Regions from separate parts of the Bacillus sp. MUM 13 genome, predicted to be linked through region 2. Evidence: a T-box and tRNA genes for the amino acid it is inferred to sense, from the RefSeq annotation. Region 2 holds a T-box; the other holds one or more tRNA genes.
The links. The T-box of region 2 lies ahead of BIV59_RS03660 (valine--tRNA ligase). A T-box ahead of a tRNA ligase gene usually reads a tRNA of that ligase, here a tRNA-Val.
Positions count from the first base shown of each region.

Region 1: it encodes a tRNA-Val, which carries the amino acid that the T-box ahead of BIV59_RS03660 (valine--tRNA ligase) is inferred to sense. The anticodon was not compared.

Region 1 is NZ_MLYQ01000045.1:292-15,269, forward strand. It holds gene BIV59_RS13110 (DUF1801 domain-containing protein) at 143-565, shown strand; gene BIV59_RS13115 (alpha/beta hydrolase family protein) at 999-1,925, shown strand; tRNA gene BIV59_RS13120 (tRNA-Val) at 2,306-2,378, opposite strand; gene BIV59_RS13130 (WYL domain-containing protein) at 2,774-2,995, shown strand; gene BIV59_RS13135 (alpha/beta hydrolase) at 3,184-3,906, shown strand; gene BIV59_RS13140 (YjcG family protein) at 4,117-4,626, shown strand; gene BIV59_RS13145 (GNAT family N-acetyltransferase) at 4,632-5,057, shown strand; gene BIV59_RS13150 (hypothetical protein) at 5,242-5,487, shown strand; gene BIV59_RS13155 (spore coat protein) at 5,615-6,112, shown strand; gene BIV59_RS13160 (hypothetical protein) at 6,165-6,476, opposite strand; gene BIV59_RS13165 (UvrD-helicase domain-containing protein) at 6,632-8,926, shown strand; gene spoVIF (sporulation-specific transcription regulator SpoVIF) at 8,981-9,235, opposite strand; gene BIV59_RS13175 (hypothetical protein) at 9,385-9,819, shown strand; gene BIV59_RS22840 (YjcZ family sporulation protein) at 9,857-9,994, opposite strand; gene spoVAE (stage V sporulation protein AE) at 10,108-10,464, opposite strand; gene BIV59_RS13185 (YhcN/YlaJ family sporulation lipoprotein) at 10,506-11,000, opposite strand; gene BIV59_RS13190 (DUF1360 domain-containing protein) at 11,322-11,687, opposite strand; gene BIV59_RS13195 (hypothetical protein) at 11,722-12,372, opposite strand; gene BIV59_RS13200 (hypothetical protein) at 12,383-12,781, opposite strand; gene fabI (enoyl-ACP reductase FabI) at 12,989-13,762, opposite strand; gene prpE (bis(5'-nucleosyl)-tetraphosphatase PrpE) at 14,014-14,757, shown strand; gene BIV59_RS13215 (RluA family pseudouridine synthase) at 14,911-14,978, opposite strand, start outside.
Region 2 is NZ_MLYQ01000009.1:88,425-103,402, forward strand. It holds gene BIV59_RS03635 (CPBP family intramembrane glutamic endopeptidase) at 1-277, opposite strand, end outside; gene BIV59_RS03640 (sensor domain-containing diguanylate cyclase) at 354-2,075, opposite strand; gene BIV59_RS03645 (bifunctional folylpolyglutamate synthase/dihydrofolate synthase) at 2,217-3,521, opposite strand; gene BIV59_RS03650 (RimK family alpha-L-glutamate ligase) at 3,631-4,548, shown strand; gene BIV59_RS03655 (ATP-grasp domain-containing protein) at 4,541-5,392, shown strand; gene BIV59_RS03660 (valine--tRNA ligase) at 5,626-8,274, opposite strand; T-box leader at 8,334-8,579, opposite strand; gene BIV59_RS22670 (hypothetical protein) at 8,759-8,950, shown strand; gene ysxE (spore coat protein YsxE) at 9,519-10,565, opposite strand; gene spoVID (stage VI sporulation protein D) at 10,718-12,415, opposite strand; gene hemL (glutamate-1-semialdehyde 2,1-aminomutase) at 12,781-14,070, opposite strand; gene hemB (porphobilinogen synthase) at 14,113-14,978, opposite strand, start outside.

The DNA.
Region 1 (14,978 bases), on a different contig from region 2:
TAAAAGACAAATTCTACTCTTGGAAAGCGTTTAGAAAGCTAACTACATATTTTGCAAGGAAATTAGGCTTGTATTCTAAAATGTAACCATGATGACAATAATGTAATCAAATATTAATCTGAGAATAGGAGAAAACTCATATATGTCTGAACCGAAGATGAAAGAAAATGACAATAGTGTATTTGAATTTATTGAAAGTGTGGAAAATGAGAAGAAGAAGGCAGATGCCTATCAGTTATTAGAAATTTTTGAAGAAGTTACTGGTTATGACGCCAAAATGTGGGGCACTAGTATCATAGGCTTTGGCAGCTATCACTATAAGTATGCATCAGGACATGAAGGGGATGCGCCTTTAGTGGGTTTTTCACCAAGAAAGGCAAAAATTAGTCTTTATTTAGCCAATGAAAGTGAGGAAAGGGAAAAATTATTAAAAAGCTTTGGTAAACACACGAAGAGTAAGGCTTGTATTTATGTTAATAAATTAGCTGATATTGATACCAATGTTTTAAAGGATTTAATTAAATATACATTAGAAACATATCAGAATCTTTATCCCAATGAATAAAGTTATTGTCATTTGGTTCATATGTGCATTTTTAATCGTGGAGTGACAGGCACGGTAATCACGGACCAGTTACCGGTAATAACTGTGCCTATCACCTCCACCAATTACAAAACCAACCAAAATACGCCCTCTAAACTTCTAACTAATCGATTAATTAAGACTCAACAAAGAAAGACGATCACTTTAAAAGTAATCGCCAATTATAAAGGCCAGGGATACCTCCAACCGATTTTCCTCAGTCTCACACTTTATTCATGAAAAAAGCGTTAATCCTTTTGCCAATCCATGCAAGGAATAAATAATTAACTTTGAAAATACTAGTTGTGTTTATATGAGCAGAGAGCAACTACCAATTACTTAGCAGGATAAATATAAAATATTGACGAATTTAATAGGTTGTAAAAGAAAGATGTTATTTAATGGGGGAAAGTAAATGCCTGAAGAAAAAATTGTTATAGGTGCTGATACAAAGTATCCTCTTGATGGAATGTTAACCATTCCTCACGATGTGAGTGGACCAGTTCCTGCTGTTGTAATGGTTCACGGATCTGGTCCAAGTAATATGGATGGACAAGTTGGAAATAATCATCCTCTTAAAGACTTTGCCGAAGGTTTATCCGAAAAGGGAATTGCAGTATTACGTTATGATAAAAGAACTTTTATATATGGAAACGAGATGAAAACTGATAAAGGATTATCAGTTAAAGAAGAAACTATAGAGGACGCTATCCTTGCATCTAACTTGTTACGAAACGAACCACGCATTGATTCCGATAAAATATTTATTATGGGTCATAGTATGGGTGGGATGCTAGCTCCTCGAATCGACGCAGAAGGTGGAAATTTTGCTGGAATTATCATATTGGCCGGCTCACCTCGAACATTAGAAGAAATTATGATGGACCAAAATAACACTGTTTTAAACTCATTGAATAGATTTGTGAAATGGATCGCTAAGAAACAAATAGCAGCATTAGCATCCAAGTTCGAAAATATTTATAACCTAAGTGCTGAAGAGGCAAAAGATACCTTTGTTTTGGGAAAAAAGGTAAGAGCCTATTATTTTAAAGAGATGGGAGAACATCCTTCTAAGGATTACCTTAGAGATTTAAATAAACCTTTATTCATCCTGCAAGGTGATAAAGATGTCCAAACTTCGGTGGAAAAGGATTTCAATGGTTATAAAAACTTACTGGGTGATCATCCAAATGTTAGATTCAAACTTTATCCTAACTTGAACCATTTGTTTATGCCCTCCATTTATGGAGAAATATTAAAGGCACAAAAAGAGTATAAGGTTCCCCAGAAAGTAGATAAACAAGTTATTAATGATATTTCCAACTGGATACTTACAATTTAGGGAATTTTTTTCAGTATTTTCTGCAATGAGGGTTACAAAAATCTTTAAATGTTCTAATAAACCCAGGCCAATGCTTAAACAGCTTTATAAGATTATTTGAGAGTAGTTAATAGACTACTCATTTTTTGTTGTATATTATGAGTCTACTGCGATGTAAAAAACTTCACTTCTTCCCTATTCAACTCTCGATCTTCAGTTCATAAACTCCCTATCCTCTTTAAAGTCTTGAATAGCAAATTTCAACAACATAAAAAAGACCACTTCCCTCTCAATTTTCTAAGAAGGTTAGTGGCCTTAATCGTAAGAAAAGGGTTTAACAACGACCGCTTTCTTACCACATTTGCAAAATCCTTATAAAACCCTTGATACAACTCGTTTGATGACCTGTGACGGGATCGAACCGCCGACCCCAACCCTGTCAAGGTTGTGCTCTCCCAGCTGAGCTAACAGATCGTTTTATTAAAGTACATTTCTTATTATAGTTTTTACTGGGAAAAAGTCAATCCCTTTTTCTGAAAAAGTTTTAAGCTTTATTTATTTTTTTGTCTCTTTTGTTAAAAATTGTTGTTTCTTAATAAGTTCTCGAGGCAAATCCATTGTTAAAGCAGGTTGATTGGACCGAATATTCGAAGACTCCTGCGGGATCAGAATGACAGATGTGACCCCGCAGACGCAAGTCGAGGAGGCACAGCGCACGCCCCGCGGAAAGTGAAGCATCCTGGAGCGGAAATCAGCCACTTGTTCCAAAGCAGCAAAGTTTGCGAAACAGCCATTATTGCATTTCCCAGATGTTACATTTGCATAAAGAACACTTGTTCTCATATAATAAATAAAAAGGGGGAACAATGATGAACAGCACTTTATTGAGAAGCTTGAAAGAAGACAGCTTACTAGAAATCATTTATTTATCAGAAAAGGGCCAGGTTTCACAGCGCAGGATTCAGGTGCTGGATTTAACGGAAGAATATGTTCGGGCCTATTGTTTCCTAAGGAAAACGAACAGAACATTTAAAATCAGCAATATCTTATCTTGCCGGATCTCCTCACAGCGCTACAAATATTCCGGTTAATATATGTGTAAAAAAACCATGCCATTTTTCCAAACACACCCTCTTCCCTGCGCCATTCTACTCATTAAATATCCTCAGCACTAATAAAATTCAGTACTCAATCGTCAAGCAGGAAAAATCCTTCATCATTATGATAAAATGGTGGGGTAAGCCCTTACAGCCATTTTTTAGAAAGCAGGGTGCAAGTGATGGAAATACCTAAAGGCACAATAAAAGAAGAAATGTTTTTAAGCAAGGAATTAGGGGAAGAGTTAGAATTACTTATCTATTATCCCGCGAATTTTTCTCCATTATATAAATATTCCCTTGTCATCGCTCAGGATGGCCGGGATTATTTCCAAATGGGAAGAATCGGCAGGATGGCCGATGAGCTCCTTTATAAGGGAGAAATCGAAAATATCATTATCATCGGGATACCATACCGCAATGTTCATGACCGGAGAAGCAAATACCATCCCGAAGGCGAACAAAATGCGGCTTATATCCGTTTTCTGGCCCATGAGCTTGTTCCATTTTTAGACGAAAAGCTTCCAGGCTACGGAGTCGGAATGGGCAGGGCCCTTATCGGGGATTCGCTCGGAGCCACCGTTTCACTGATGGCTGCACTGAAATATCCGCATACATTTGGAAAAGCGATGCTTCACTCCCCTCTTGTAAATGATGCGGTTTTGGAAGCTGTTGCAAGCTTCACTGATCCGCATCTGCTTGAGCTGTATCATGCTGCAGGAATCGGTGAAACCGAGGTACCGACAACAGATGGAAAAATCCAGAATTTCATTGAACCTAACCGTAAACTGAGCAAAGTGTTTAAAGAGCGGGGCTTTTCGTATCGCTACGAGGAATTTGACGGAGGGCATACCTGGAAATACTGGCAGGCAGACCTTAAGAGGGCCCTCAAAGAATTATTTTAAGGGGGAAATGTTTTAAAGAATCGTCCCCCTGTTTTCCGAAAATTTTGTTATAATATCTAACAAATACATGTTCCTTTGCGTTCAGATACATACCATATCCCCATTTTTGCGCAAAGGGCCATTGAACTTCCATGCGGGTCACCGGGCTGTCAAGCCCTGGCGTTCTTGCATGCCGCAAAACAAATACATGTCGATCCAGGAGGTATTTTTATGAATTACGGTGTGGCCATTTTCCCTTCAAAAAAGCTTCAGGATAAAGCGAATTCTTACCGGAAGCGCTATGATTCCCACTATGCCTTAATTCCTCCGCACGTCACGCTTAAGGGTGCATTTGAGGCAACAGATTCAGAGATCAAGCCAATTGCATTAAAGTTAAAAGAAATCGCTAAGAAATATCAGCCATTTTCTTTAAAGGTGCTAAAAGCCAGCACGTTCCAGCCGGTTTCAAACACGATTTACTTTAAAGTGGAAAATTCCGCTGAACTTGAAGGCCTGCATAATGAATTGAATACCTTCTCTCCTGAAACATCCGAATATGCTTTCGTGCCGCACATCACAATCGGCCAAAAGCTGTCAGACGATGAACATTCAGATGTATTCGGCCAGCTGAGCATGCTCGATTTGTCCCATGAAGAGGAAATCGACCGGTTCCATTTGCTTTATCAGCTGGATGATGGAGCCTGGACTGTATATGAAACATTCCGGTTAGGAGATGAATAAAGAAAGTGATTGTTAAACAAGCAGATTCACAAGCTGAAATGAAAGATGCCTATTCAGTCCGGACCAAAGTGTTTATACACGAGCAGAATGTTCCGGCTGAAGAAGAAATCGACCAGTATGAAGAAGAAGCAAAGCATTTTGTTTTATATGATGATCATGGTTCCCCTATTGGTGCTGGTCGTTTCCGTCTTGTAGACGGTATGGGCAAGGTTGAACGGATCTGTGTTTTATCCGATGTCCGAAGCAAAGGCGCAGGCACCATGCTCATGACGGCAATCCATGATGAAGCAAAGAAGCAAAGCATTCATGAATTGAAGCTTAATGCCCAGAACCATGCCATCCCTTTTTATGAAAAGCTCGGATATCAGGTCGTATCAGAAGAATTTCTCGATGCCGGCATACCGCATCACACCATGAAAATGAAGATATAAGGTAATCCCGGCACACTGCCTGTCGCAAATGCAGTGTGCCGGGATTTTTTTGTTCCTTTTGCCTCTCCTATTTTCCGCGAAATCCTCCCCTGACTTAAAAATTTCAGAAAATCCACTCATATCTAATGCCAAATCCCAAACCGGGTCATAGTCTATTTATAAGTAACTGTAAGGAGGGATTTAGATGAATGAAAAGGACTTTAATGTCGCAGATTCGCAAAAAGCACTGATGGAATTACTGGTTTCGCGTACACTTCGAAAACACGGAGTCCAAAAGGGCAAGCATGACCTTTCAGAGAAAGAAAAAGCAAATTTAAAGGAAACTGTTAAGTATCTCCAGGAACAATCAAACAAGCTGATGCAAAGCGAAAACAGCATTACAGAAAAAGACGTGAACCCGCGCACGAATATTTATGAAGGAGATAAATAGGTGCTGCATGAAAATTTTTCAGATTAAATGTAAAAATAGACGAAGTAATCAAGGGTATCCGTCCAAACATAGTGAAACGCACAGCATACAGTAATAGGGAAGTAAGATAAAAGGAGGATAATCAAATATGAATCAAGATGTTTATAGAAGCAAAGGCAATAGCGGCAGCGGCAGCAGCAACTGCCATGAAAGAAAGTGGTCCGCTCTGGATGACCGCAACTCACACCCAATGGCAGCGTTTTGCGATTCCGATAATGATGTTGAGCAAGAAGCCGTTCAAAACAGCACACAGCTTCAGCTTTCTGAGGAATTAGTTTATATCAAAGATTCTTGTGATGTAAATGTAACTTCTACAGATGTTAAGGCTGCACTATCTCTTCAAGCAGCATTGCAGGCAGCCATCGTGGTGGTAATCAGCATCTCCATCGCAGACAGCAGCAGAGCAGAACAAATTACTCAGGAATTGCTTCAATCTTCTAAAATCAGCCAAATCACTCGCCAAAAAACAATCATTGAAAACTCCAGAAATGTTGAAGTTACAACTACTGATGCTCAAGTGGCCGTTAACATCCAGCTGCTTCTTCAGTTATTGCTCGCTTTAATCGTAGAATTGGATATTCTGTAAAACTCCCATCAAAAAGGACACATATGTGTCCTTTTGATGTTTATTCAGGATTTCACACCGTCTGATTTACAAACCAGCCTTTGCCGGTCAGCTCTGTCGCTGCTTGTTCGATTATTTCCCTTGGAACGCTGCTCTTGTAATGGGCAAAATGCGGCAGCTGCAGATTTTTGGGTTCGCGGCTGATTTGGGAAGCTGATTTTTCAGCACTTCCTTCTATCTCTTTTTGAAGCTCTCCATAAAAGTTAATCGGCCTGACAGGGGCAACACCGCTTACTGCTCTTATCGGCTGCTCTTCCTCTGCTGCAGCAGTGCGGCTGGCATATTGGATATATTCGAATTGAGTAATCGGCATTATGTATCCCATCTGTTTCTACCTCTTTTCTTCATATGTTTTCGCATTTTTTTTATTTACATACCACTTAAATTAATACGATAAACATGGTCTTCGTGCTCTTTTTGTTTCTATCATGTTCTGTTATGATTATCAGTAGTATTCCATATGTGATTAGAGGTTTTTCTATGAAATTAGCAACTTTACACAATACTTTAATTGATTTGAATCGCATCTCCCCTGATCGGCTCCAGCCGCTTTATGAAAAGAGCAAAAATGGCGAGATTTTTTGCAGACAATGCGGAAATCCAGTGCGGCTTTATATAGGAATTAATGAAACTCCCCACTTTTACCACCAGTCCAAAGCCCACAACTGTGATGCTGCAGAAACGGAAAGAGAAACAGCAGCTGCCGATGAAACTGGCAGCCTCAAGGAAGAGTCAGCTGAAGACGGATTCAGGCTGCCAAAATCAAGGGCGATTGCAGAAACCAAGACAGAATACCTTCCATACTGGAAAAGCGAGATTGTCAAAGGAAGCCCGGCCTATCGCTCCAAGCCGCCAGTTTCCTCCGATATAAATGATGACTTCTTTAAGCAGCTTAACGAACAGGAAATTGTCCTGGACAAGCAGCAGACTGACGCAGCCACTGCAACCGAAGGCCCCTTGCTTGTGCTTTCAGGTGCCGGAAGCGGCAAAACCAGGGTGCTGACAGTCCGGACTGCCTATATGCTTACAGTTAAAAAAATCGATCCGAGGAGCATCATGCTTGTCACCTTTACTGCCAAGGCGGCCAATGAAATGAAGCACCGGCTTTTAACGTATCCCAATATCAACTCAGGGGTGCTTTCACAGCTCGTAAGCGGCACTTTCCACAGTATTTTTTATAAAATCCTGATTTTTCATGAACCCCATAAATGGCAGCGTGAGCGTTTAATCAAGTGGGACTGGGAAAAAGAGAAAATCCTGAAAATGGCTGCACGGGAGATGTCCCTTGATGAAAAAGAGTTTTCCTTTGAAAATGCCATCGCGCAAATTGGCTTATGGAAAAACTCCCTCATCTTCCCTGATGGCACCCAGCCCCGGGATGACTGGGAAAAATCCTGCGCCGCTTTATATCAGCATTATGAAGAATATAAGGAAAATAACGGCCGATATGATTTTGATGATATGCTCGCCGGGTGTTATTCATTCTTAAAGGATAACCCGGAAATTCTCGAAAAATATCAGCAAAGATTCAAGTACTTCCTTCTGGATGAGTTTCAGGATATTAATACAGTTCAATACGAACTCATCAAGCTCCTTTCAAAACAGACAAAAAATATTTGTGCTGTAGGAGATGATGATCAGGCCATCTATTCTTTCCGCGGCAGCAACCCGTCATTCATCCTGAATTTTGAAAAAGACTATCCTGGTTCAAAAGTGGTGAAGCTCACGGAGAATTACCGTTCTTCACACGAAATTGTGTCAGCAGCCAACCGGATTATTAAACGCAATCACAACCGCATGAGCAAAACCATGAGCGCTCAGCACAATGACGGCACTCCTGCTGTGATGTTTTATCCTTATGATGAAGAAATTGAAGCAACGATGATTGTGACGGACATACAGGAGAAAATTCAAAACGGGGCAAGTCCCGGGGATTTTGCGATTCTCTACCGGACCCATTCTATGTCGAGGGCCATATTTGAGCGGCTCGCTTCATCGACGCTTCCTTTTGTGATTGAAAGGGATGCAGAGAGCTTTTACGAACGGAGACTTATTAGAGGTATGCTTGCTTTTATGCGCCTCAGCCTCTCACCGCATGATCCGAAGCCTGCAGGTGAAGTCCTTTCTTCCCTTTTCCTGAAGCAAAGCGTCCTTCAGGAAATGAAGGCTCAGACCATTTTGCAGGATTGCGATTTTATTGATAGCTTTTCTTTTGTAAAAACTGGACATGCTTTTCAGGAAAAAAAGCTTAAAGCCCTGCCCAAAAAAATCCGTTCACTGAAAAACGTCTCTCCGCTTGTTGCATTAGAAATCATTGAAAAGGATTTGGGCTTTAAGGATTTTGTAAAAAAGCGCGGCAATGATGGAAGTGCTGAAAAGGCCTCCGATGATATCCGGGATTTACGGGTAGCCGCCAAACGCTTTGAAACGGTGGCCGAATTTATTGAACATGCAAATCATATGACTGCGATGATTAAAGAAGTGAAAAACCTTTCGAAGCATTTTACAGACAGCATCCAATTAACAACCATCCACCGGTCCAAGGGACTTGAATATAAAACGGTTTATATTCTGGCGGCAGTAGACGGAAGCCTCCCCCATGACTTTTCTCTTGAGGAATACAGAAATGGAAATGAAAGCTCGCTTGAAGAAGAACGCCGCCTGCTTTATGTGGCAGCAACCCGGGCACAGGAACAGCTGTACATTTCCGTACCAAAAACAAGACGCGGAAAAACGGCCTATCCTTCAAGGTTTTTAAAGGCACTGAAAAAATAGAAACAGGCGGGGATTTTTCCCCGCCTGTTTCATTTGGTTCACGTGTTTAAGGTATTACTTTTTATTCAGCATATTGGCAAGTGTGCCAAAGTCTAATTTGTTTCCGTCTTTTACAATGCTTTCGACAATTTTATCCTCTGTTTCCTGATTTACCGGCTTTTTCGCAATTTGAGAAACCCTTTTGATAACGCTCCGCACTGTCGCTTCATCTTTAAAGTTAGCTCCCTGAAGAGAATTTGCCAGTTCAAAAACATCCTTCATATTTACACCGGTTTTGCCTTCAATGTTTTTAAAAAAGTTATTTTCCATTCTCTAAGCCCTCCTTCTCTGTAAAATATCCTATGCTCCCGGGGAGAAATGGTTCATAGGAGTTTTTACAGCAGGAGGAAACAGGTTTAGCAAACTGGGCACATCTGCATATGATATGTAAAAGTAATATATAGGCAGGAGGAAATGCTGTGTTTTTTTTCCGCAGGCCAAAACAAATTGAACGCAGGGTTGGAGTGCTGAAGGAAGTATCAAGAACAGAAGCAGTTGTGGAAACTGAAACTGAAAGAATTTCCTTCCCGCTTGCTTTTGTAACAAAGATTGAAGCTAAACAGAATGAAGTGAACATTCATTTGAACGATAACGCGCGGAACGTACTGAAAATAAAACCAATTACAAAAGATAGATCCGCAGTAAAGAATAGAAATCATAAAGCTGTATGGATAAATCCCTTGCTTTTCCCGCCAGATAAACCAAAGCGGGTACCAACGGGTGAAAATACGGAAGTATGCACCTTTAGAAGAGGACTTTGTCTGAGCCTTATCTGCCGCTGCAGGGAAAATGGCCGAACACCGGAGAACTTGCTGAGAAAGCATATGTGCAAGAACATTCATTTATTATTTTAACGGAATAGGCGCCGCCTATTCCGTTAAAATAAAAAGCTCAGCATAGTGCAGCGCCCACAATGATCAGGAGAATAAATAATACAACGATCAAAGCAAATCCAGAGCCATATCCGCCTCCGTATCCTGCTCCATAACCATAGCCTGGTCCGTATCCTCCCCATCCATATCCATACATTCCGCTTCACCTCACTTTGGGTTCTCCCTTCTAACATATGACAGGAAACCCAAGGTGTATAGGCAAACTCCATAGATATATAGCCTATTTCAAAAAAGATACACTCAGGGCACTCAGCCCTTAGGTTTAAAAATCAGTGCCCCGATGAATCCGAATATGATGGCTGCTGAAATACCTGAGCTCGTTACTTCGAACATGCCTGTTAACACGCCGATAAGCCCATGCCGCGCTGATTCCTGCATCGCGCCATGCACTAAAGAATTACCGAATGAGGTAATGGGTATCGTCGCCCCGGCTCCTGCAAAATCAATGAGGGGCTCATAAAGGCCAAAGCCATCCAATATTGCACCTGCAACAACTAGTGTACTAAGCGTGTGAGCTGGAGTAAGCTTGGCAACATCGAACAGAAGCTGTCCGATAACGCAAATGATCCCTCCTACAACAAATGCCCAAAAAAACATAGGCAGCATAGCAGATTCCTCCTTTTTTTAACAGCATATTTGCCGATCGTTTAGGTTAACTCTTTCTTTAATTCAACGATTTCCCGGAATTTCTTTTTGGCTTTTTTCTCTGGAACATCTTCTTTTTGCAGCATTTCATTTAATCGCACAGATTCAAGGAAGATCTTATAATCACTCGACACGATGAATTGATGATCAGGAAATTTCTTCTTGAGTTGTCCTGTTACCTGTTTTTCAATACTTTTCATCTGGAATCTGTGAAGATGCTTCACCTTGTAAGCGACGATAATGGTTTTTCCATGCTTGACCGTCACTACGTCATAAACGTATTTATGGCCGGCTACTTCTTTTTTCACTTTTTTCGCAGTATCATCATTTTCATTAGAAGTTTTGATGATATCCATTGGAGCAGGATCGATTTTCTTAACAAGTGACAAATCATCCTTATTCTGGCCATCATCTGAACAGCCTGCAAGAATAATAAAAAGAATCAATACAGGCAAAGAAAACCACTTGCCTATTCCTTTTTCTATGAAGGTTAACATTTTTTCACTTCCCCGTATTTTGGTTATACCTCTATTTTCTTTTATGTAAAGGAAATTTATGAATGGTAGGATAAGGAAATAGAAGGAATCCGTTTGTTCTCTTCTAATTTTCCGCAAAAAAATAAACCTTATCCATTAAGATAAGGTCCCATCCCTTTTATTATTTTCCTTTATTGCAGCCGCAGCCTTTCTTAACAGCTACCGTCGGGCTTTTTTTAATAGGTCTTTGCACAATATTTATGGGCTGTTGTTTTCTGATCATCACAAAGCCTCCTTTTAATTATATAGTTAGTATATGAAAGGGAAAAAGCTTTGTCCCGTTCAATCGCCCATTATCTTAGTAATTACCACTTCAAACACTGATCCGATGGCTGCTATGGAAAGGATAAGGATCACGGCGTCCCCGGCTGGATTTTTAAGAAGGTATAGCCCATACAGAAATATGCTGACCCAAATTCCCGTACACCAAAAACAGCTTAGCAGTTCTCCAATCCATCGTTTTATTCCTTTATCTTTTGGTAGCAGGTAAATCTCGGTGACGCCTTCTTCGTTTTCCTTCTCTATTTCATTAAAAAATGGTCTCCGGAAAAATTCAGTGATCTTATCATAAACAATCAGCCTTGTTAACCGGAAGGAAGCCAAACCGAGCAAAATGATGGCAGCAGGATGGATGGTTTCAAGGTTCATTAGCTTCACCGCTTTCAGGAGAGTTTTATCATGCTTAAAAAATGGTGAAGTCTCGAATATCCTGGAGCCTGACAACATGAACCGAGCTGCCGACTTTAATTTTCACATCACCGTCCTGCCTGCCGATTATCTGAAACCGGATTTTACTTCCATGAATGACGGCTTCACAGTAAGGCTTTTGCGATTCTTTGGGAGTTTTCAATATTCGTGATATCTGTTCTTTCATCTTCTTCAATTCCTTGGGATCCATTCTCTCTTCCTGATATACCGGCAATGCTTCTGCTGGCTGTTCTTTTTCTTCTTCTTCGCCGCTCATCAGCCTCTTAATCATATTAGATTCTTTTTCGAGGATTGCATTAATTTCTTTGATCGCCTCGGCATTTCCTGCGGGCTTGGGATCTTTTACCGTTTTAATCGCTTCTATCTCATTCTGGATTTCCTTCATGGCGTCATACACGCCAAATTCCACCTTCACCTGTTCAAGTTTTCTTTCTTCATCTTCTTTTTTCCGGCTTACTTCATCCTCTTCCAGGACCTTTTTCTCTTCCTTCTTTGGATGTTCCTTTTCTTTAATTTTAGAGCGGTACTCTTGCTGCATATTTGGGTTTGGCCCCTCTGTAATATTTGGCTGGATGATATAAAATAGCGGTTTAGTCGATGCTCCTTCTTTCTTGTTTTCTGTCATATTCCGCCTCCTAATATTTCAGTATGCTGATGTTTTCAAGCAGGCTCTCTGGATATTCTGTCATTTTCCTGCCGAATTGGTGCCTGATAAACAATATAGAATCATTCCTTTTTTCCAGGCGTCCAATTACTGCTTTGCCATTGAAGGTAAATCGGCACACCGGCTTTGGGGCAAAGGCCGGCAATTTGGCAAGCTTTTCAAGCAGAATTTCCTGAGAAAGGGCATTTTTAATATTTACTCTTGGGATGCTGCATTTTTGCTTATCTGATTTTTTTATGACCTCATTAACCGAACGGACTCCGTCAATTAAGAAAAAGTGCTTCTTTACAGTATGAATAGCCGCTCCCCCCTTTTTATAAAATCGGACTAATGTACATTCATTTTGGGTAACCAGACAGATTACTATCACCGGTCTCTTCATAATTGGACCATTTTCCGGTCTATGTACAATATATTTTTCTTTTTTACATTTATGTATGGTATTGCAAGCTTCCAGGCTGAAGATATGATATTGGTGATTTTAAAGGGAGCATATAGGAATTAAATGAAGGTAAAAAGGTGCATGGCCATAAAAAAAAAACGCCTCAGATGAGACGCTTCTTTGCAGACATTATCATTAGCCCATTACATGATAGCCTGAATCCACATGTATATTTTCACCAGTAATGCCTCTTGAAAGGCCGCTGAATAAGAAAAGGGCTGTGTCTCCTACTTCTTCAGGAGTTGTTGTGCGGCGAAGTGGAGCTTCTTCTTCAATTTTCCGCAGAATGGAGTTAAAGTCACTGACACCTTTCGCTGATAGAGTCCGGATTGGACCTGCAGAAATAGCATTCACGCGGATGCCATGTTTGCCTAAATCGTTTGCCAGATATTTTACACTTGCTTCAAGTGACGCCTTGGCCACTCCCATGATATTATAATTCGGCAGGACACGCTCGCCGCCAAGATAGCTCATCGTTACGATTGATCCGCCTTCAGACATCAGGCCTTGCGCTGCTTTTGCAACTGCTGTCAGTGAATATGAACTGATATTATGCGCAAGCAGAAAGCCTTCTCTGTTTGTATTCATATAATCGCCGTTCAGCTCTTCTTTATTGGCAAAAGCGACACAGTGGGCAATCCCGTGAATCACTCCTGCTTTTTCCTTGATTTCTTTAAAGCATTGTTCAATGGATCGATCTTCTGACACATCGCATTGAAGAATCAGGGAAGATGCTCCATCAAGAGTTGCCGCAAGCTCACGCACACTTTTTTCCGTGCGTTCCCGTCCATATGTAAATATCAATTTTGCGCCAGCTTCATGAAGAGAACGTGCAACTCCCCATGCGATACTGCGTTTATTTGCAACACCCATCACTACAAATGTTTTACCTTCTAAAGAAAGAGTCATAGCCTCATGTCCTCCAATTTATTACGAGTCATTAGTACCTAGTACTTAATTCAAGTATAACAAAAAACAGCGCAAAGAAACACCTTTGGGGGGTTTTTTATTCTGCCGAACCAATAAGGGTAAAACAGGCTGCGGGATGAAATTCACCTCTATGGCCTATACTAGATGGTGAGAAACATAGCCTGTTTTTATTAATGCAGGTGGTGGTACTATAGATGTATCGAGTGAATGAAGCATTAGGGGGAGTTTTTATGAAAATAGATATTATCGGAGACATCCATGGCTGTTTTGATGAATTTGAGTCACTAACAAAAAAGCTGGGTTATGACTGGTCAAAAGGTTACCCTGTTCATCCGGATGGCAGGATTCTCGGATTTGTTGGAGATTTGACCGATCGCGGACCACATTCACTGAAGGTCATTGAAGTTGTTTATGAATTGGTTCTTATACATAAGCTTGCTTTGTATTCGCCCGGAAATCATTGCAATAAGCTTTATCGTTTCTTTTTGGGAAACAAGGTGCAGATTACATATGGCCTCGAAACCACTGTAGCAGAATATGAAGACCTTCCCGCAAGGAGCCAAAAGAAAATCAGAAAGAAATTCATAGATCTTTATGAGCAGTCACCACTATATCAGATTGCTGACAGCAATTCTCTGATTATTGCACATGCTGGCATAAAAGAAGATTATATCGGCAAGACATCAGATAAGGTAAAAACCTTTGTCCTTTATGGAGACATCTCAGGCGAAAAGCATCCTGACGGCTCACCGGTAAGGCGTGACTGGGCGAAGAGCTATAAAGGAAAGCCCTTAATTGTCTATGGCCATACCCCGGTTAAAGAGGTGCGGCATATCCACAACACCTTTAATATTGATACAGGCTGCGTTTTCGGCGGAAAATTAACTGCCCTGCGCTATCCTGAGCTCGAAACCGTATCTGTGCCATCTTCCATGCCTTTTCTTCCTGAAAAATTCCGCAGTACCTTTGATTAAGACAAGCCTGCTGTATGCTGAACATAATTAAACAAAAAACCTCCCGGCAAGACTATCCCAGGAGGTTTTTTGCATGTGCTCTATTAAACATGTATGTTGATTAGAAGTTTTACGGCATCATACTAAAATTACCAGCATTTTTTTCAGACATATTCATAGCCTTTTAATTGAGGCAAGCAGTTTTTTCATATCTTCCGGCAGCGGTTCTGAAAATGTCAGTT
Region 2 (14,978 bases):
ATTTCCCAAGCCTCCAGTATACTGCATACATAATCGCCCATGCACCAAACCCCATTATGAAGCTCGCTGTAAAGTACTTCAGGCTATTCTGATCCAACCTAAAGCCGATTCCTTTAAGTCCCTCAAGGCCATTTATCTTTGCTATGTATGAAGCAAACGGAAAAAACAGCAAAAGACAGATAAATTGAGCTGCACTATTTGATATAAAATGTGCTGAAGCATTGAAATATACGTCTAATATAAAAATGCTGGCCGCTCCCGTTATAAATCTCTTCATAAGTATCTCCTCTTCATCTTCATAGAAAAGCAGGAGATCTCTGTATGAAATCCCCTGTCATTTTTGTATTCAGCTATTACCCCACATACTGTGCAACCTTGTTCCGTCCAGCCTGCTTGGCGCCGGTGTACATGGCGCGGTCTGCGTGGCGGATAAGGGCCTGGGCATCTTCTGCATCTGTTGGAGCAGCTGCCACACCGATGCTTGCCGTTATAGGCACAAGCAGTCTGCTGCGGTGCTCGTCCAGGTCGGAATGGACAGCGAATGGCTTGTTGGCAATCGAGAGGCGGATGAATTCAGCAAAATCATATGCCTCCGCTTTCTCCATATTAGGCAGCAGCATGACGAATTCTTCCCCGCCGTATCTGGCAAGCACTCCACGTTTGCCGATAATCTGGTCCAGCCTTTCTGCCAGCTGTGTGAGAATTTCATTGCCGCTTTGATGGCCATATGTGTCGTTCACCGATTTAAAACGGTCAATATCAAGCAGTATGATCGATAGGCTTTTTAAGATATTCATGTCCAATTTATTGAATTCTTCCTGCAGCTTTGCATCGAAGTAACGGAAGTTGTATAGGTTTGTCAGCGCACACCTCTCACTCTGCTGTCTGGCCTTTTCATGATGGCGGGCATTTTCGATGGCTACCCCAAGATAAGAACATAAAATATCCATGATCATCATTTGATATTGTTCGAATGCCCGTTTTTTTGCTGAAGTCATGACTACAACACCTACAACTAGGCTATTGCGGACAATCGGGACAGCCAGAATGCTTTCAACATGCTCAGGAAACACGCCTGTGTCGAGATGGCTCCATTCTTTTCTTGAATGATAGAATTGTGCTTTTCTTGTTTTCCACACAGTCCCGCAGACTCCAGAATCCAGCCTCATGGCCTTCATTCGTTTATCCATTTCTTTTCCATTCTCCGCATATCTCAAAAGCTGTATTTCTATTTCTTTATTGAATACATCAAAAATATAAGCACCTTCTGCAGAAATGATGGCTGAGATGCGGTCAATGAATAAACTGAGCACCTCTTCCTTCTGAAGGCTTTGAGTGAGCTGCTGACCGAATTTGCTCGCCTCTTTCAAGTGGGCATTCATTTCTTTTGAATTATAATAGAGCCTCAAAATCAAAGACATGCTGATGATCGGGATTCCTATCAGCAGGATGGATACCATGCCCATTTGCTGATAAACCAAAAACAAAATAATCCCGATAGGAAGTATCATCAGTGTCGATACACCATCCCACAGGGTATCAATTGTATACAGTGTAAACTTCTTTTTATGCAAAGACATTTGCACAAAAGAGATCAAAAAGCTGTTTAATACAAAATAAGCGAGCTGATAGATAATGACATACCATAAATGTGAAGCATCAAGCATTCCGTTGAATTCAGCGCTGCCGCCAATGGCATAATAAATCATGCCGCTCAAAAGGCAGACAAAGAAAAAAATCAGCGAATTCAGCGGAAAACGATATATTTCATTTTTTCCAAGCCGCAGCGTCAAGAGCAAGAAGACGAACGCCAGCTGGGTAACAATAATTTCTGCAGATAGTCCAAACACGAGAAAAACAGCCAGAGAAACGCCCTGATATGCTGAAACTGGAATGTTATTAATGATGATTGGAATATATGAAAGGATTCCCATCAAAATTAAAAAGAACGCCATATCCAATAGGCCTCTGTCCAAATTTAGAGGGTAGAAATGTAATGTCATCATTAGCCCCGCCGGAATAATCAGGAGCCATAATATCCACACTGTGAGCTGCTTGCCTTTTGACACATCCATGTTCCACCGCTCCTTTCCCTTTTATATCGGAAATTGTGATTTTAATGTAATAGCCGATCTGGTAAAATAGTCTCGATTTTAAGAATATTTTAACAAATATATACAATATTGTCACACTAATTTATTTTCGTTCATTTATTATTATTTCAGTCTTTCCGAAAGCCAGGCTCTGACTAGTGTTAAAAAGTAAAGAGAACCCGTAAATATAACCAGCTCATCTTCACCGATTTCCTGTAAAGCCTGCTGGGATGCGTTTCTCCAATCTCTTATTTCTACAGTTTTGTCTGAACAGCTGGCCACTATCAGCTCTGTTGCACTTGCAGCCCGCTCATGAGGAAATTCTGTCACAATAACTTCAAAAGCGCTGTTTTCAATGGCAGCAAGCATTTTTTTGTAGTTTTTGTCTTTTAATGCAGAAAAAACAAAACGATATTTAAAGTCCGGATAATTTTCACGCAATGTCTGCAGCAAAACATCCATTCCCGCCGGATTGTGGGCTCCGTCCAAGATAACCAGTGGATTTTTCGCTAAAACTTCAAAACGCCCATTCCACTTGGACCTCCAAATCCCCTCTTTCATGCTGCTTTCTTTTATGGAAAAACCGTATTTTTCCTTCAAAAGGAGCACAGCAGCAAGCGCAAGTGCTGCATTATCACCTTGATGCCTGCCAAGCATGCCGGACTTTACATCGGTTAGCCTGAAAGAATTCATCCTAAATGAAAAGGATTGCTGTCCGGCATGTGAAGAATAATCTGATAGAATAAAGTCCTTGCCAAGCGTATATCGTTCAGAATGATTTTTTTCAGCTGTCTCAGCAATAACCCTGGCAGGCCCTGTTTCAATGGCACCTGTAACTACAGGAACTCCCGGCTTGATGATTCCTGCTTTTTCCCCGGCAATTTCTTCAAGCGTATTGCCAAGAATATTGGTATGCTCAAGAGAGATCGAAGTAATGACAGATAACAGAGGAACCACAACATTTGTCGAGTCCAGCCGGCCGCCAAGCCCTGTTTCAAGCAAAACAATTTCCGGCTTTTTTTTGCTGAAAAATAGGAGTGCCATAACTGTGAGAATTTCAAAAGCGGTCGGACCGCAATTTTCTTCATCCATTTCTTGTATCACAGGATATATTTCCTGATAAATCGAGATGAAATCCTCATCGCTGATAGATTCCCGGTTCAGGCTGATCTGCTCATTCACCTTCACCAGATATGGAGATGTGAATGCTCCCAGAGATATTCCTTCAGTTATCAGGATTTCTTTCATATAATTTAGAGTGGAACCTTTTCCGTTGGATCCGGCAATATGCACATATTTCAGCTGCTGATGCGGATTTCCGAGCCTTTCGAGCAGCATTTCCATTCGCGATAGGCCAAAATCCATGCCAAGCTTGAGCTGTCTTTTTTCTATAGCACTGTTTATTTCATCCATTTTCGAGTATTTCATTATATAAGCCCCCTATACACAAAGAACCATGCAATATCAATATCATTCTCATCCTATCATATTTCAAGGCAGATGAGATAAATCGACATCAAAAAGGAAGTGCACCACTATGCATACGAATACAATACGCTGCTGGATCATTGTAAATGGATATTTGCAGCAGAAAAAATTTTCTGATTTAGCTCTTTTTATAAAACATTCAGCTGAACGTTACTCTATCGATGCGGAGATTGTCCGCAATACTGAACTCATCTCAATGATTGAGGATGGCAAGCCGATTCTTGCCGGCTTTAAGGGGGATCTGCCCGATTTCGTTCTATTTATGGACAAGGATATCCATCTTGCCCGGCACCTGGAAACAATGGGACTGCACGTATATAACAGCAGTGAAGCAATCGATATTTGCGACAGCAAAGCAAAAACCCATCAAGCGCTCATAAACAGCGGAATTCCTATGCCTAAAACAATCTTCCCTCCTTTTACCTTTGAGGGGATACTTCGGAATGATTATGAAGCTTTTGCAAAAATGGGGGAAGTGCTGGGCTATCCTCTTGTGATCAAAGAATCGTATGGGTCATTCGGCCAGCAGGTTTATTTAATACATAATGAAGCAGAGCTTTTGGAAAAAATAGCTGTGCTTAAGCACAAGCCGTTCATCCTTCAGGAATTCATTTCACACAGCAAAGGCCGGGATATCCGGCTGAATGTAGTAGGAGATGCTGTGGCCGCTTCCATGTACCGGGAGTCCGAAACCGATTTCCGGGCCAATGTCACGGCCGGCGGGAAAACATATCCCTATACGCCGACAAAGGAAGAATGTGAGCTGGCCATAAAATGCGCGAAGATCCTGAAAACGGATTTCGCCGGGGTGGATCTGCTTTTTGGAGAAAACGGCCCGCTGCTTTGTGAAGTAAATTCCAACGCCCACTTATTGAACATTTATGATTGTACAGGGGTTAATGTTGCAGACAGCATGATTTCTTATATTTTAAAAAAACAGTTTGGAATCGGGGCTGACAATGATTAACGGTTGGCTTATATACAGCAAAAATGATGCAGAAAAAAATCAAGCCTATATCAATTGGATGCTTGAGGAGGCTGGTTTGCTCGGAATTTCCCTTGACCTTCATTTCAGGGAGGATTTCCAAATTGGATATCAGAACCAGGAGCTGTTTTTGTCTCTTCACGGAAATAGTACTGATCTTCCCGGCTTTGCTATTGTCCGAACGATTGATCCTTTTTTCACAAAACAGCTGGAGCTTATGGGAGTTACGTGTTATAACTCCTCTTTTGTTTCGGAAATCTGCAATGATAAAGCAAAAACACATCAATATCTGAGCACTTATGGAATTCCAATGGCAGATACCCTTTTTTACGAAACTTCATTGGACCGGGTATTTTCTTTTCCTTACATTGTCAAAGAGGTACATGGACGCGGAGGAAATGCCGTCTATTTAGCGGGAAATGAAGATGAGAAGAAAAACATAAGGCTGGATCCTCACGGAAAATGGATTGTTCAAAAACCCGCACAGCTCGGTAAAGATGTCCGTGTTTTTGTTATCGGCAAAAAAATAATCGCAGCTGTGCTGCGGCATTCTGACCTTGACTTTAAGGCCAATTTCACGCTTGGCGGCAGCGCCTCCCTATATGAGCTGTCAGAGGATGAACGCCTTCTTGCAGAAAAAATCGCCTCTTTATTTGATTTTGGGCTTTGTGGCATTGACTTTATTTTCAATGAAGATGGCAGCCTGCTTCTGAATGAAATTGAAGATGTAGTCGGAAGCAGGACATTGAGCATGCTTTCAGACATTAATCTTGTCCGGGAGTATTTAACTTTTATTTGTGATGATTTGAATGCGGAATCACAATAATGGCTGCACTGTGAACAAGCTTATTATAGAAACCAAAAGCCGCCCGGAGATAATTCCGGGCGGCTCTTTTTAACATGTCGCTTGCGCTTTTTATTTAATCCAGCTCCAGCGCCTAGCTCGCTGAGGCCTGCAGGACGCAGGTCATGAAGGCGTTTCTGCAGGATGCAGAGTATTTAGCCTTCGATCCTTGAAAGACGTTTTGCTTCGCGAGCTTAACAAGGCGCTTGCGCTTTTTAGAGTTGTTTCATTTCTTCGATGCGGCGGATTACGGCGTCGCGTTTTTCGCTGTAGTCTTTTTCTTTTGCGCGTTCTTCTTCAATTACGCTTTCAGGCGCTTTTTTAACAAAGCCTTCGTTGCCCAATTTCTTTTGAACCCGCTCTACCTCTTTATTCAGCTTATCGAGCTCTTTTTCGAGGCGTTTGATTTCTTCTTCTACATTAATCAGTCCCTGAAGAGGAAGAATCAGTTCAGCACCTGTTACCACGGCTGTCATGGCCTGGCCTGGTTCCTCAACGTCAATGCCTATTGTCAATTCTTCAGGATTGCAGAAACGCTCGATATAGGCGCTGTTTTTCTTAAGTGTACTAAGCGCCTTTTCGTCTTTGGCTTTCAGTATCAGCTTAATTTTTTTGCTGAGAGGAGTGTTAACCTCAGCACGGATGTTGCGGACAGAACGGATGATTTCAACAAGCAGCTTCATTTCCTCGGCGGCTTCTTCATCATGCAGCTCTCCGTTCACTTCCGGCCATGCTGCTGTAGTGATTGATTCCCCGTTATGAGGCAGGTTCTGCCAGATTTCTTCTGTGATGAATGGCATGAAAGGATGAAGCAATCTCATCGTATTGTCTAAAACATAGGCCAGGATGGATCTTGTCGTTTTCTTGGCAGCTTCGTCTTCACCGTATAGCGGAAGCTTCGCCATTTCAATATACCAGTCACAGAAATCATCCCAGATAAAGTTATAAAGCACACGACCCACTTCACCAAATTCATACTTGTCAGCAAGTCTTGTCACCGTTTCAATCGTTTCGTTCAAACGGGTCAGGATCCATTTATCAGCAACAGATTTCTCGCCGGTCAAATCAATGTCCTCAAACTGCAGGCCTTCCATATTCATCAGTGCAAAACGGGAGGCGTTCCAGATTTTGTTGGCAAAGTTCCAGACAGCTTCAACCTTTTCATTGCTGTAGCGAAGATCCTGTCCAGGCGAGCTTCCTGTTGATAGGAAATAGCGAAGAGAATCTGCCCCGTATTTCTCGATAACATCCATAGGATCAACACCATTGCCAAGAGACTTGCTCATTTTCCGGCCCTGTTCATCACGTACAAGCCCGTGAATCAGCACATCCTTGAACGGCCGCTGTCCTGTGAATTCAATTCCCTGGAAAATCATCCTTGATACCCAGAAGAAAATGATATCATAGCCTGTAACAAGCGCTGCTGTCGGATAGAAGCGTTTATATTCTTCACCTTCCGTATCAGGCCAGCCCATTGTTGAAAAAGGCCAAAGCGCTGAACTGAACCATGTATCAAGCACATCGTTGTCCTGGTTCCAGTTTTCAATGTCAGCAGGTTCTTCCTGGCCAACATAGATTTCGCCTGTTTCCTTATGGTACCAGGCAGGAATGCGGTGTCCCCACCAAAGCTGGCGCGAGATACACCAGTCGCGGATATTTTCCATCCAGCGCAGGTAGGTATTCTCAAAGCGTCCCGGCACGAAATTTACTTTATCATCTTCAGACTGCTGCAGGGCTATAGCTGCTTCCGCCAATGGCTGCATCTTAACGAACCATTGAGTGGACAAATAAGGCTCAACCACTGCGCCGCTGCGCTCTGAATGTCCAACTGAGTGAGGATGATCTTCAATTTTGAAAAGAACGCCCTGCTCCTGAAGGTCTTTTGTAATTTGCTTGCGGCATTCAAAACGGTCCATGCCTTGATATTTTCCTGCTTTGTCATTCATCGTTCCATCTTCGTTCATAACAAGAATCCGCTGAAGGTTATGGCGGTTGCCGATTTCGAAGTCGTTCGGGTCATGTGCAGGCGTAATCTTAACTGCCCCAGAGCCGAATTCCATATCAACATAATCATCTGCAACAATCGGAATTTCCCTTCCAGTTATCGGAAGCGTCACGTTTTTGCCGATTAAATGCTTGTATCGGTCATCTTCAGGATGAACCGCAACTGCTGTATCCCCAAGCATGGTTTCCGGACGGGTTGTGGCAATTTCAATGAATCCTGATCCATCTGACAATGGATATTTCATATGATAAAATGCACCCTGAATATCCTTGTAGATAACTTCAATGTCAGAAAGAGCTGTCTTTGTTGAAGGATCCCAGTTAATGATATATTCCCCGCGGTAGATCAGCCCCTTATTATAAAGGGAAACAAATACCTCGCGTACGGCCTTCGAAAGACCTTCATCAAGCGTAAAACGTTCACGGGAGTAATCAAGTCCAAGACCAAGCTTTGACCACTGCTCGCGGATATGACCAGCATACTCGTCTTTCCATTTCCATGTTTCTTCAACAAACTTTTCGCGTCCAAGATCATAGCGGCTTATGCCGTCAGCGCGGAGCTTTTGTTCAACCTTTGCCTGTGTAGCAATTCCTGCATGGTCCATGCCGGGCAGCCATAATACATCATAGCCCTGCATTCTCTTCATGCGTGTAAGGATATCCTGAAGCGCTGTATCCCAGGCATGCCCTAAATGAAGCTTTCCTGTTACGTTTGGCGGCGGAATAACGATGGTGTAAGGCTGTTTTTTAGATTCTTTTTCCGCTTCAAAAAACTTCCCCTTCAGCCACCATTCATAGCGTCCTTTTTCAATCGACTGCGGATCATATTTCGTTGGCATGGATATCTGATTTTCTTCCATTGTCCGTTTCCTCCTTGCATGCATCTCATATTTTTAAACACAAAAAAACTTCCTCATCACAAAAGGACGAAGGAAGTTGTTCGCGGTGCCACCTTTTTTCCGAAAAATGATACAGCAAATATGTACCCATTCTACGGCTCTCAAATAAGATAACGGCTCTTGCCGGTTTCCGCTACTATCTGGCTTACGTTCACGGAAACAGCTCCTGGGCGACTTCCGATGCTGCTGGCTTGGGACCTTTCACCAAATGGTTCCCTCTCTTTAAAGCAGCCTGTCATCGTACTATTCCCGATCATAGCTTTCAATGTATTTTTTTATCAAAAGTAATATACCTAATATACTACAAAAAAAATAGCTATTCAGTCAATCATTCTTTCCGATTTTTTATATATTATACTCACTCAGGGAATAGCGTGATTGCTTATTCACCTTTTTGCGCAGATACCCATAATATAATATGACTCTATGAAGGAAGTGCTGAAGAATGAAGCGAAGATTTTCCCCTTACTCCATGCCGCCATGGCTGAGAACCTGCCGAAACGCCTGCCAGCAATGCATCATTCCCATTTGCATATTCCAGGGAATCCGGACCTTTTTCTTTCCAACCACATTCGACGTACTGCTGCTGGCCCTGCTAATACTAATAGCAGTCGCATTCCAGCTTGAATGGTTCTAACCCCGGATGCGGAAGCGCCTCGAAAGCCTCGACCAGCATAAGACGCGTAAGAATAAAAGGCGCTTTTTGCCTTTAATTCTTACGTGGCTTATGACCTCGAGAGGCTAGGCGCTGCAGCTCGACGAAATCAAAAGCGGAAGCGCCTCGTTAAAAGGATCAAAGACTAAGAACGCCGCATCCTGCGGCAACGTCTTTGTGACCCCCGTCCTGGGGGCCTCCGACCAGCATAAGACACATAAGAATTGAAGGCGCTCTTTGCCTTCAACTCTTATGTGGCTTATGACCTCGAGGGGCTAGGCACTGCAGCTCGACGAAATCAATTGCGGAAGCTAAAGGATCAAAGCATAAAACGCGCAAGAATAGAAGGCGCTCTTTGACTTCAATTCTTGCGTGGCTTATGACCTCGAGAGGCTAGGCACTGCAGTCCGACGAACACAAATGCGAAAGCACCTTGCTGATAGGCGCTTTCGCAGGTAGGTATGTTGTTAATCTAAAAAAGACCGGTTAATTCCCTGCTGGCTGATTCCCTGGACTGATTTGTGGAATTTGCCATAAGAGACAGCCGGTCTTAGCTTTGTTCCTGGGCCTGCTGTGCGGCAGCGGCCTTTTTCTGGGCCTCGATTTCTTCCATTTTCATGACAACATATTCGGTATTTTTCAGCTGCCAGTATTGCCGCTGCAGCTGCTTCAGGTAATCCATTTCTTTAAGGCTGCCTTTTTTCTCAAAATAATTTTTGACAATGTCCAAGCAGGGGCCAGGATAGGCAAGGTAACTTTGAAACAGGAGCAATTCATCTTCTTTTAGAGGGAAATACTTAAAGTAATTATATATCCAATCCACGCAATCATCATTTTTAACAGGATATGTTTTGGACGATTTGACCACAAACGGAAGCAAATCAAAGTGGGCAGGCGCTTTCCTTGAGTTCTCGAGGTTGATAAAATAGCCATATCCCCGGTCATCATAGATAAAATGCTTCAGTGATAACTTTCCGTGAGTCATCACAGTCCTCACCTTTTCCTTATCCTTTGTCTTTTCATACCATTCTTCAAACTTCTTCGTGCTATAGCTAAGGGCCTGGGATATATCAGCATATGCTGAGGCAAAAATCATCTCAAACGGGGACATATACCATTTTCTTTCACAGCTTCCCACATACTCTTCCAAGAATTCCGCCTGCTTTTTCCACTCCTCTAGTGTTGTCTGATAATGCTCTTGCCTGTGTTCTTCATCCACTGCCATTTCCCTCGAAGATAGAGTATGCATCCTGGCCAGTTCCCTGAACATCTGCTTATGCCGCTCATTTCTTTCCCCATTTTCATCATTTGAGAGCCATGGCATCAGATAATACAGGCTGCCATTATGGAGAATTGCATATCTTCCGTCATTAGTCGGATATATAGGGACAATCCGGTTATATCCCCGCTGATACAGAAATTGGACGTTCCGGATAAAATCAATGCCATGTTTGGGAGGAATGAGCTTCAGTGCGAAAACGCCTTTGTCGGTGTATACCTTTCTGATTTTTCCATGCTGCTCCACAAAAAGAACAGAAAGCGCATAATCCTGGACAATCCTTTCTGTATCCTGTTTCAGATTCTCGTTTTCATTCACGAGATTTCCCCGCTTTCTTCTGAACGACCATTTTAAAAAGGCGCATGCGCCTGTTCTGCCGTGACAAGCATTTGGAACTTAAAAAGCCCCTCTCGCTGTACTAAAAAAGCAGAGCAGGGTTTCCGCTCTGCTTTACCTATAATTTCTCATATTCACCTTTTAAAGTTTGGTGTTTTGGGGATATATAAAACCTGACCCTCAAAAATATCCTGGTTAGGTTCGAGTTCATTGCTGTTTAAAAGGGACTGCACCGAGACATCATAGCGGTCTGCCAGTGTATCCAATGTTTCTCCGTATTGAACAATGCAGACCTTAACCTTTGTCAGTTCCTCTTCCTGCTTCCTGCCGAGAAAATCTGTTAAAGAAACGCGCTTTTCCGTTTCCGCCTGCTCCTGCTTTTCCGCTTTGCCGGCATTTTTCTTGGGAGGCGCTTCTCTTCTTCTAGCCAATTCCAATAATGGTGTAGGCAGTTTTTCGGCTCGTGCCGGTTTTTCATCCTGCTTGTTCTCATTTATGCGCAGAATTTCTTCAGGAATGCTGTCAGGTGCACCACTTTCATATGGAAGAACAGGTATCTCAAAAACCGGTGCCTGCTGCTCTTCCTTTATTAAGATAGGCTGTGACTCCTCTTCTGCTTCAGCAGGCTTGGTAACCTCTACACTGAAGGGCCTGTATAGCTCTTCTTCTTCCTCGTATTCACTGGGAGAAAGGCTTTGCTCAGCTTCTTCCTCGTATTCACTGGGAGAAAGGTTTTGCCTGGGTTCTTCCTCGTACTCACTGTAAGATAGATTTTGCCCGGGTTCTTCCTCGTACTCACTGTAAGAAAGGTTTTGCCTAGGTTCTTCATCCCCCCCGCTATCAGGATAGTGCCCGGGTTCTTCATCGGCACGGTATAGCGAGTTTTGGAACACATCATTTCCATAGGACTCATTCGGAGGCTGTTCATAATCCATTTTCGGTTCATTGATTTCAGGATCGCTTGATGGCTCTTCTTCATATTGAAAATAAATCTCGGTCTCTTCTTCAGCTTCGGTATAAGGATCAAAAGCTGGATCATTTCTGTAACCGGCAAAAGCATCAGCTTCTTCTCCATCAACTGGTGCCGTCACAGTTTCTTCCTGAGTGTACCAGCTGTACTGTCCGCTTTCTTCCGTTTCAACAGGGAGGGTAAAGTGTGGATCATCTTCTATTTCCTCATCATTCCTATGATGTTCCGTTTCAGCATAATACGGATAGTAATCGGTGTTTTCATCATCTGCTGCCTTCTCCTCTGCACGGGGTACGTCACTGTATATTTCTGTTTCTTCAATTTCTTCTGTTTCTTCTGCTCCGGCGTAGCTGTAGTAGTCTTCATCCTCTTCAGCTGTGCTGTCTTCTTCAAACCTGTCTGCAGTACTAGTACTGACTTGTGCTTCATTATAAATGCCTGATATCAGCAAATCCGCCTGAAGTTTAAGACAGTTTTTATCCGGCAGAGAATAGTCGAACGACAGGATGCTCACATCAATTTCAGAAAGTGATGAAATCCGGTTTGCCGGTATGGTGATATCCACTGGAAACCTGTGGGAAAATTCACTGTTTCCATTTTCTCTTTTCTCCACATTGTGGATGGTTTTGGGATAATTTTTTTGTGTGTAATCCCTGATTACAGATTCTCCGCTGCGAACTTCATTTCTATATTCACCGCTTAAGTCAAGGGTCCCTTTGATGACCACATATTGATCGTTTTCCTGGATGGATACATTCGGGTCAAGGGAAATGGAATATAGCTCAGCTACTTCCTGTCCCTTCTGAAACCAAATGGACTCCTCTAATGAAAATCGTAAAGACGATTGATTTTCTCTGGTCAACACAACTCCTCCTTCCATAATTCAGAAAAAAAAACAATAACGATGCCATTAACAATCTATGAAGAAGGAAAATGGAATATTACTGGAGGAACAAAACAAAATGTGCATGCACGGTATCAGGAGTGCATGGAGGACATCTTCACTTTGCTGATTGGAGAGTGTATTTTGATTAGAGATGATACCCGCAGGAGCCAAGCTGGCATGATCGGCAAATGCCCCGGGAGTCTTGTACTGGAATGGAAATCCACAGGCAGGTTAACAGAGACACAAATAAAAAAGCCAGATCCCATAAATGATAAGGGATCTGGCCTCCTGATGTTAGGTTCCTATTATTTAGATAGCACTAAGCTGAATAGCAGGTCTCTTTATTTCTTCAACTTCGCAAATGCTTTTTCAGCAGCGGCGGTGGTTTTCATGATATCTTCGTCCGTATGCGCGGTTGAAAGGAATAATCCTTCAAACTGGGACGGCGGCAGATAGATACCCTGATCAGCCATTTCGCGGTAATAAGTACCGAAAAAGTTCAAATCAGAAGATCTTGCTGCTTCGTAGTTGATGACATTTTCATTTGTGAAAAATAAGCCAATCATGGAGCCTGCACGGTTAAAGGTATGCGGAATGCCATACTTTTCTGCAGCCTCACTTATGCCCTTTTCCAGCATATCACCTTTGCGTTTAAATTCCTCATACACTTCAGGAGTCAGCTGGCTCAATGTTTCATAGCCTGCCGTCATCGCCAGCGGATTTCCTGAAAGCGTGCCGGCCTGATAAATCGTTCCGCTTGGAGCCACTTTTTCAATAATTTCTCTTTTTCCGCCAAAGGCGCCGACTGGCAAGCCGCCGCCAATTACCTTGCCGAGGCAGGTAATGTCAGGCATCACATCGTAATAGCCCTGTGCACAGTTATACCCCACACGGAATCCTGTCATAACTTCATCAAAAATCAGCAGTGCGCCGTATTGGGAGGTTATATCTCTTAACCCCTGCAAAAAGCCAGGCTGCGGCGGTACAAGGCCCATATTGCCGGCAACAGGTTCTACAATGATGCAGGCAATATCTTCGCCAAACTGTTCAAATGCATATGAAACAGCAGCTAAGTCGTTATAAGGGACCGTGATTGTATTTTTCGCTGTTCCCTCAGGCACACCCGGGCTATCAGGAAGTCCCAGTGTCGCAACGCCTGAACCTGCTTTGATCAATAAGGAATCTCCATGTCCATGGTAGCAGCCTTCAAATTTAAGGATTTTATTGCGGCCTGTATATCCTCTTGCCAGACGAAGGGCACTCATCGTTGCTTCTGTACCGGATGATACCATACGGACCATCTCAATGGATGGGACCCTTTCGATTACTAGCTCGGCGAGTTTATTTTCAATTAATGTGGATGCCCCGAAGCTTGTTCCTGTTTCGGCAACCTTCTTGATTGCCTCGACCACCCGGTCATTCGAGTGCCCAAGAATCAGAGGGCCCCAGGATAGCACATAATCAATGTACTCATTTCCATCAATATCATAAATCTTGGAGCCTTTTCCGCGTTCCATGAAAATCGGGTCCATATCGACCGATTTAAAGGCGCGGACCGGGCTGTTTACCCCGCCTGGCATAACATTTTTCGCTTTTTCAAATGCTAATTTTGACTTTTCATATGACCGCATTCCCATATCCCCTTTTCATATAAAGGTAACTTGCCCTTTTGCTTATTTTTCTTCATCCAGCCAGCGTGCAGCATCTTTTGAAAAATATGTGATGATTAAGTCTGCGCCTGCACGCTTCATGCCAGTCAGCATTTCCATGACAATGGCTTTTTCATCAATCCATCCGTTCAATGCCGCTCCTTTGATCATGGAATACTCACCGCTGACATTATAAGCTACAATTGGAAGGGTAAAGCTGTTTTTCATGTCCCGGACCATATCCAAATAAGAAAGAGCAGGTTTTACAATCAGGAAGTCAGCTCCCTCTTCCACATCTGATTCTGCCTCGCGGAAGGCTTCCATGCGGTTAGCCGGATCCATTTGATAGGTTTTGCGGTCGCCGAATTGTGGTGCACCATTTGCAGCATCACGGAAAGGACCGTAAAACGCGGATGAATACTTGACTGCATAAGACATGATTGGAATATCTTCGTATCCTGCTTCATCAAGCCCTGCGCGGATTGCTGTTACAAATCCGTCCATCATATTGGAAGGCGCAATAATATCGGCACCTGCCTCGGCTTGTGAAATGGCTGTTCTAGCAAGGAGATCGAGTGATTCATCGTTCAGGATCTTGCCGCCTTCCACTACGCCGCAATGGCCATGGCTTGTGTATTCGCATAAACAAGTATCGGCAATTACGATGATTTCAGGAAATTCCTTTTTAATAAGCCTTGTGGCCACCTGCACTAAACCATTATGAGAGTAGGCGCCTGTACCTGTTTCATCTTTATCATGCTCATGAGGAACTCCGAACAAGATGACGGATTGAATGCCAAGTGCAGACACTTCCTCCATTTCTGCATGAAGGTTGTCCATCGACAGCTGATAAACGCCAGGCATGGACGAAATTTCATTTTTAATATTTT